DNA from 2 places in the Williamsia sp. M5A3_1d genome. Region 2 is predicted to be linked to the other one. Evidence: riboswitches for the same ligand, from Rfam matches in the RefSeq annotation. Region 2 holds a riboswitch; the other holds the start of a gene.

Region 1 (3,662 bases), 390 kb from region 2:
ACCCGAGCGCATCATTGGCACGGTCGGCGTCCAGTTTCGGCACGCTCGACGGGGTGGCGGGGGTCAGGCCAGCAGGTCGGGACAGCCCAGGGCGCGCAGGATGGTGCCGAACTTGGCCGTGGTCTCGGCGAGCTCATCGTCGGGATCTGACTCGGCCACGATGCCGCCGCCGGACCACGCGCGCAGGGAGCGTCGGTCGGCGGTCAGTTCGGCACAGCGGATGCTGACCATCCATTCGCCGTCGCCGGTCTCGTCGCACCAGCCGACCGCACCCGCGTAGAAGTCGCGGGGCTCCTCGGTGTCGAGGATCACTCGCCGCGCGACGTCGGTGGGGGTGCCGCAGATCGCCGGGGTGGGGTGCAGGTGACGCGCCAGGTCGAGCGAGGTCATCGTCGAGTCGCGCAGGGTCGCGGTGATCGGGGTGGCCAGGTGCCACATCTCGCCGGTGCTCAGCAGGACGGGGTCGGCGGGGAAGTCGACGGCCTCGGCGAAGGGCTCGAGCGCGTTCACGAGGTGCTCCACCACGAGTCGGTGCTCGTGATGGTCCTTGGTCGATGCGGCGAGCATGCGGCCGCGTTCGGCATCGACGACGGGATCGGACGATCGTGCCGCCGACCCCGCATACGGATGGCAGGTCACGGTCCGACCGACCCTGCGCACCAACGACTCCGGACTCGCCCCTACGAGGACGTGCCCTTCGAACTTCGGCCCGGCCGCCGACAGATCCACGGCGAAGGCGTTGTGCTCGGGGTTGCCCGCCGCCAGCGCGGTCAGGAGGTCCTCGACGTCGAGTTCGGTGTCGGCGGTCATCTCGATCGCGCGCGCGAGCACCACCTTCTGTGCAGCTCCCTTCTGTGCAGCTCCACAGCCGATCTCGCCGATCACCCGTGCGACCCGGGCGCGGTGGACGCTCGGCGCGGGGATCGATGCGTGCAGTGTGATCCCGAACCGTGTGGCCGCGGACACACTGTGCGACAACGGTTCCGAGTCGTCGAGATGGTCGACCGAGTACAACGCGTCCGGGGCGCCGGGATCGAACGCCAGAGCGCCGACCACCGCGATGGGGGCGCCGCTCGACCGGGCGGTCGCGATCGCGGCGACGGCATCTTCGGCCGACGAGAACTGCCGCGTCGCCGACCGGGCCCGGACCGTTCCGTGAGGGCGCGACAGTGTGAACAGCACCCCGCCGAGATTACCCGCGCCGATTTTCGATCACGCTGACGCCAACTCTGCGGCTGCGTTGACATCGCGATGCCGGCTCGGCCATCCTCGACGCCAGGTCATGAGTGTCAGCGCACAGCCCCGGCTTGCTGACCGGCAACCCTCCAACCGCGGTGGGGTGCTCCGGGTGACGACCAGGCGCACGTCCGAGGTGGACGTGCGCAAGCGCGGACTCCCTCGAGGAGTCCTCTGACGAGAGGACCACCATGTCTGTCACCGACATCACCCCTGCCGCCGCCCTGCTCGCGCCGGTGTACCCGATCGCCGACGTCGTCGGCGCCGACGAGACCGTCGACTGTGCGGCCGGTCGTGTGCGCTACGTCAACGGCGACTACGCGGCGAGCGCGCCGGCGCTCACCGCGGTCGCCGCCGAGATCGCCGAGGCGTTGCCGCAGTACGCCAGTGTGCACCGCGGTGCCGGACATCTCTCACAGCTCACCACGGCCCGCTACGAGAACGCCCGGGCGGTGGTGGCCGGTTTCGTGCGCGCCCGCGCCGACGATCAGGTGATCTTCACCCGCAACACCACCGACGGCATCAACCTGCTGGCCCGCGCCGTCCCCGGCGACACCGTGGTCCTCGACATCGAGCACCACGCGAACCTGTTGCCGTGGCAGCGTTCCGGGGCGGACGCGAAGGCGAAGCCGCAGCTGGACCGACGGTGCCGCGTGGTGACCTGCCGCCCCACGATCGCCGAGACGCTCACGGCCCTGGCCGAGGAACTCCGCCGCGCGCCGGCGGCGCTGCTGGCCGTCACCGGCGCGTCGAATGTGACCGGTGAGGTGCTGCCCCTGGCGAAGCTGACCCACATCGCCCACGACGCCGGCGCCCGCATCCTCGTCGACGCCGCCCAACTCGCCCCGCACCGCGCGATCACCGTCGCCGGCCACGGCATCGACTACCTCGTGTTCTCGGGGCACAAGCTGTACGCGCCCTTCGGGTGCGGCGTGCTCGTCGGTCGCGGTGACTGGCTCGACGCCGCCGAGCCCTACCTCGCCGGCGGTGGCGCGACGGCCGACGTGCCCCCGACCGAGGATGTACTCGAGGTGGTCTGGCGCAGCGGGCCCGCACGACACGAGGCCGGGACCCCGAACGTGCTGGGCGCCATCGCGATCGCGGCGGCGTGCACCGCCATCGACGAACTCGGTTTCGAGCGCATCGGCCTGCACGAGCACCTCCTGCGCACCCGCCTCGAGGACGCGCTCGACGCCATCGACGGCGTCGAACGGCTCTCCATCTGGTCCGACGGCCGTGACCGCGTCGGCATCGTCGCGTTCACCGTCGCCGGGCACTCACCGCGCGCGGTGGCCGAACACCTCAACGACGCCCACGGCATCGGGGTTCGCGACGGCCGCTTCTGCGCACATCCGCTGCTGCACCACCTGGGCCATCCCGAGGGTGCGGTGCGCGCCAGCTTCGGTGTCGGGACCGGCTCCGACGACGTCGATCGTCTCGCCGCGGCGCTGATCGACCTCACCTCGCGCACGTGACCTGACCCTTCGCGCGGAGGGCTGCCATGCGAGCAGCCGCCGATGTCAGTTGTCGCCGTGATCCCAGCGTCGCTGCAGATCGGCGCGTCCGGCGTCGGTGAGGGAGCCGGACAGGCGCAGGCGGGCCATGCCCCCGTCGGGGTGGATGTCCATGCGCGCCCGGGTCATCGGGCGATCGACATCGACCACGAAGCGGTGCCGGGTGTCGGGCTGCAGGGGGGTGCGGGGCAGGATCTCGAACCACTCGCCGTCGGCGCCGTCGCGTCCGTGGACACTTGCCTCGCCGGGGGCGTTGCCGAGGAACCAGCTGGTGTCGAGTTCGACGAGCGAGACCACACCCTGTGCGGCGAGGTCGATCTCGACCCAGTCGTTGCCGTCGTCGCGACGCCGCGAGGTCTCCCATCCCTCACCCATCGAGCGGGCCGGACCGGGCATCAGCAGGTTGTTCGGTGATCCGTAGAACATGTTCGAACACGCGCTGATCCGTGCGCCGTTCTCGAGCGCGGCGAGATCGAACTGCGGCCCGAGGAACTGCGGATCGGGGACGGCGCGTCCGTGCACGCGCAGTCGGGCGACACCGCCGTCGGGATAGATCGACAGGCGCACATGGGTGAACCGGTCGCGGGAGGTGACCTCGATGGGGTTGGCCGAGTCGCCGGCGACCGGCTGCCGCTCGACGATGGTCTCCCACTGCGCCTCGACGACCTCGTGTGCGGGCGGGAAGCCGGTGACGACGGCGGCCTCCACCGACACCGTCGGCGGGTAGTTGCCCACGAACCACGACGTGTCGACCACGACGCCGTGGATCACACCGGGCACGCCGAGGCGCACGATCGCCCGGTCGACACCGTCGCCGGGGACGGGGCGACGTCGGCGTGTCTCCCAGCCGTCGTAGATCTGCCCCTTGTGCCCGAACGTCGCCGGACGGTATTCCGACGCCGCGGGGGTGAT
Region 2 (3,662 bases):
CGGCCGCACGCGGGGTTGCCGGTGGCGTTCAGCCGCGGGCGAGTTCCATCGTCCGCTTGAGCAGGTCGGCGATCGCGTCGAACTCGGTGAGGAAGCCGTCGTGTCCGCTGTCGGACTGGATGACGTGCAGTCCGCCGACGCAACCGGGCATCAGGTCGGCGATCTCGGCCTGGGTTCGCAAGGGGTACAGCCGGTCCGACGAGATCCCGCCGACGATCACCGGCACGTCGCAACTGCGCAACGCGGCCTCGGTGCCCCCGCGGTTGCGTCCAACGTCGTGGTGGTTGAGCACCTCGCTGAGCACCACGTAGCTGCCGGGGTCGAACCGGGCGGCGAGCTTGTCGGCCTGGTGTTCGAGGTAGCTCTGCACGGCATAGCGGCCACCTTCGAGCGGGATCTCTTCTCCCTGTGCATCATTGGTGAAACGCTGATCGAGTTCGATCTCCGACCGGTAGGTCATGTGGGCGATTCGACGGGCGATGCCGAGTCCGGCGACGGGGCGCGTCCCGGTGCCGTGGTAGTCGCCGCCCTGCCAGTTCGGGTCGGAGGTGACGGCCGCGATCTGGGTGGTCTGGGTGCCGATCTGATCGGCTGTGGCCCGCGGACCGACGGCCAACACGAGTCCGCTGCGGACCCGATCGGGATAGCCGATCAGCCACTCGAGCGATCGCGCACCACCCATCGAACCACCGAGAACCGCCGCCACGGAACGAATGTCGAGCGCATCCATCAGGGCGACCTCGGCGCGCACCTGGTCGAGCACGGTGATGTGGGGGAAGCGCGAACCCCAGGGCGCACCGTCGGGACCCGGCGACGACGGGCCGGTCGACCCGCCGCAACCGCCCAAAACATTGGCCGAGATCACGCACCACTCGTCGGTGTCGACCGCGCAGCCGGGGCCGATGAGGCCGTCCCACCAACCGGGCAACGGGTGGCCGGGACCGGGGGCGCCGACCACGTGGGAGTCGCCGGTGAGCGCATGCAGCGTCAACACGACGTTGTCGCGGGTCGGCGACAACGTGCCCCAGCGTTGGAACGCCAGGGTCACGTCGTCGATCCGGCCACCGTTGTCGAGCTCCACCGAACCCACGGACGCGTGGATCAACGCCCCGTCGCCGACGGTCTCCCAATCGGGCGGTGCGGAGACCTCACCTGCGGCAGTGGGCGTCCGGGATTCGGTGGTCACGATCAGTTCGCCGCCCGGAATCCTGTCTCGAGGTCGGCGATGATGTCGTCGATCCCCTCGATACCGACCGCCAGACGCACCAGTCCCGGGGCCACACCGGCTGCGAGCTGCTCCTCGGGAGTCAGCTGCGAGTGCGTGGTCGACGCCGGGTGGATGACCAGCGAGCGGACGTCGCCGATGTTGGCGACATGGCTGTGCAGCGTCAACGCGTCGACGAAGCGCTTGCCCGCGTCCACGCCACCGGTGATCTCGAACGCCACGATGGCGCCCTGACCCTTGGGGGCGAGCTGCTGGCCGCGCTCGTACCACCGCGATGACTGCAGGCCGGCGTAGGCCACCGACTCGACCTGGCTGTGACCCTCGAGGAACTGCGCGACCTTCTGTGCGTTCTCGACATGCCGCTCGATGCGCAGGCTCAGGGTCTCGATGCCCTGCGAGATGAGGAACGCATTGAACGGCGAGATGGCCGCGCCGGTGTCACGCAACCACTGCACGCGGGCCTTGAGCGCGAAGGCCGGGGCGCCGAGGTCGGCGAAGACCGCACCGTGGTAGCTCGCGTCGGGTGTGGTGAACCCGGGGAACAGGTCGACGCCGTCGCGCTGACCCCGCCAGTCGAACGTCCCGCCGTCGACGATGACGCCGCCGACCGCGGTGCCGTGACCACCGAGGTACTTGGTCGCGGAGTGCACGACTATGTCGGCGCCGTGCTGGAGCGGCTGGATCAGGTAGGGGGTGGCGACGGTGTTGTCGACGATGAGCGGGATCCCGTTCTCGTGAGCGACGCCGGAGATGCCGGGGAGGTCGAGGATCTCGTTGTTGGGGTTCGAGATCGTCTCGCCGTAGAACGCCCGGGTGTTGGGCTTGACCGCGGCCCGCCACGAGTCGAGGTCCTCCGGATCGTCCACGAAGGTGACCTCGATACCGAACTTCGGCAGCGTGTAGTGGAAGAGGTTGTAGGTGCCGCCGTAGAGCCGCGGGCTGGAGACGACATGTCCGCCGGTCTCGACGATGTTCAAGATCGCGTACGTCTCCGCGGCCTGCCCCGAGGCGACCAGCAGCGCCGCGACGCCGCCCTCCAGTGCCGCGATGCGCTGCTCGACGGCATCCTGCGTCGGATTCATGATGCGGGTGTAGATGTTGCCCGGCTCCGCGAGTCCGAAGAGGTCGGCGGCGTGCTGGGTGTCACGGAAGGTGTACGACGTGGTCTGGTAGATCGGCAGCGCGCGTGCCGATGTGGCCGCATCTGCGGTCTGGCCGGCGTGGATCTGCTTGGTCTCGAAGGTCCAGTTGAGGGTGGGGTCCTCGGACTCGAGGGTGCCGTCGTAGGGGAGGTCAGACATGGGGTACAGCTCTCTTTCGGTCGGCGGGCGGCAGTGCCCTGTGGGGTCCGACCATCGGACCCGCGCTTGCTGCGGAGCGTCGCCGTCGGCGAACACCCACAACCTGGTCTTTCACCCGGAGCACCCCACCGCGGTTGGAGGGTTGCCGATCAGCGAGCCGGGGCTTGGCGCTGATACTCATGACCTGGCGTCAAGGATATAACATCGCCGATTTCGTCCCGAAAGGATCCCGCGCACGCAGATTCGAAAGAATCGCCCTCGCGTGTGGTGGGTCTGGAATCTTTTCCCGACCTCATGACGTTGAGATGCCCTGTGTGCGGCGAGCGATCGTCGCCGTCGGCGCCCACCGGTGTGCGCCTCCCGAGTCCTGTTGCGAGAGGTTGCCTCATGTCCGTGTCCACCACCGCCCGCCGCAACGCGATCCTCGCGCTCGCACTGGGCGGCTTCGGTATCGGCACGACCGAGTTCGTGTCGATGGGTCTGCTGCCCAGCATCGCCGACTCGCTGCAGATCTCCGAGCCGACCGCGGGCCACGTCATCTCCGCGTACGCACTCGGCGTCGTCGTCGGCGCACCCCTGATCGCGGCGGCCACCGCGCGGATGTCGCGGCGTGCCCTGCTGATCACGCTGATGCTGGCGTTCACGGTCGGCAACGCCGCGACCGTGATCGCACCGACCTACGGCACCCTGATGGCCGCCCGCTTCGTCGCAGGCCTCCCGCACGGCGCCTACTTCGGCGTCGCCGCGCTCGTCGCCGCACACCTCGCGGGGCCGGGCAGCCGGGCCAAGGCGGTCGGTCAGGTGATGCTGGGACTCAGCGTCGCCAACGTCGTCGGTGTCCCCGCCGCCACCTGGCTCGGTGAGGCGTTCGGATGGCGCACCGCCTTCGGTGTGGTCGTCGTCATCGGGCTCGCCACCATCGCGTCGCTGGTGCGGTACCTCCCGACGCTGACCGGTATGACCGCGAGCAACCCGGTCACCGAGCTCGGCGCCCTGGCCCGTCCACAGGTGTGGTTCACCCTGCTCATCGGCGTCGTCGGTTTCGGCGGCATGTTCGCGTTCTACACCTACATCCACACCACCCTCACCGATGTCTCCGGTCTGCCCGGCGGTCTCGTCCCGTTCGCGCTGATGCT

What was found. A riboswitch is a leader RNA that binds a small molecule or an ion and turns the genes downstream of it on or off. The one in region 2 is predicted to bind S-adenosylmethionine.
Region 1: linked by a shared signal. The riboswitch ahead of ACLBW1_RS04885 (aminotransferase class V-fold PLP-dependent enzyme) and the one ahead of ACLBW1_RS06790 (bifunctional o-acetylhomoserine/o-acetylserine sulfhydrylase) in region 2 are both predicted to bind S-adenosylmethionine.

Annotation. Positions count from the first base shown of each region.
Region 1 covers NZ_JBKEZX010000001.1:1,057,443-1,061,104, forward strand. The annotation lists gene ACLBW1_RS04880 (isochorismate synthase) at 64-1,182, opposite strand; SAM riboswitch class IV at 1,279-1,395, shown strand; gene ACLBW1_RS04885 (aminotransferase class V-fold PLP-dependent enzyme) at 1,428-2,711, shown strand; gene alc (allantoicase) at 2,757-3,662, opposite strand, start outside.
Region 2 covers NZ_JBKEZX010000001.1:1,448,874-1,452,535, forward strand. The annotation lists gene metX (homoserine O-acetyltransferase MetX) at 29-1,186, opposite strand; gene ACLBW1_RS06790 (bifunctional o-acetylhomoserine/o-acetylserine sulfhydrylase) at 1,189-2,526, opposite strand; SAM riboswitch class IV at 2,584-2,711, opposite strand; gene ACLBW1_RS06795 (MFS transporter) at 2,914-3,662, shown strand, end outside.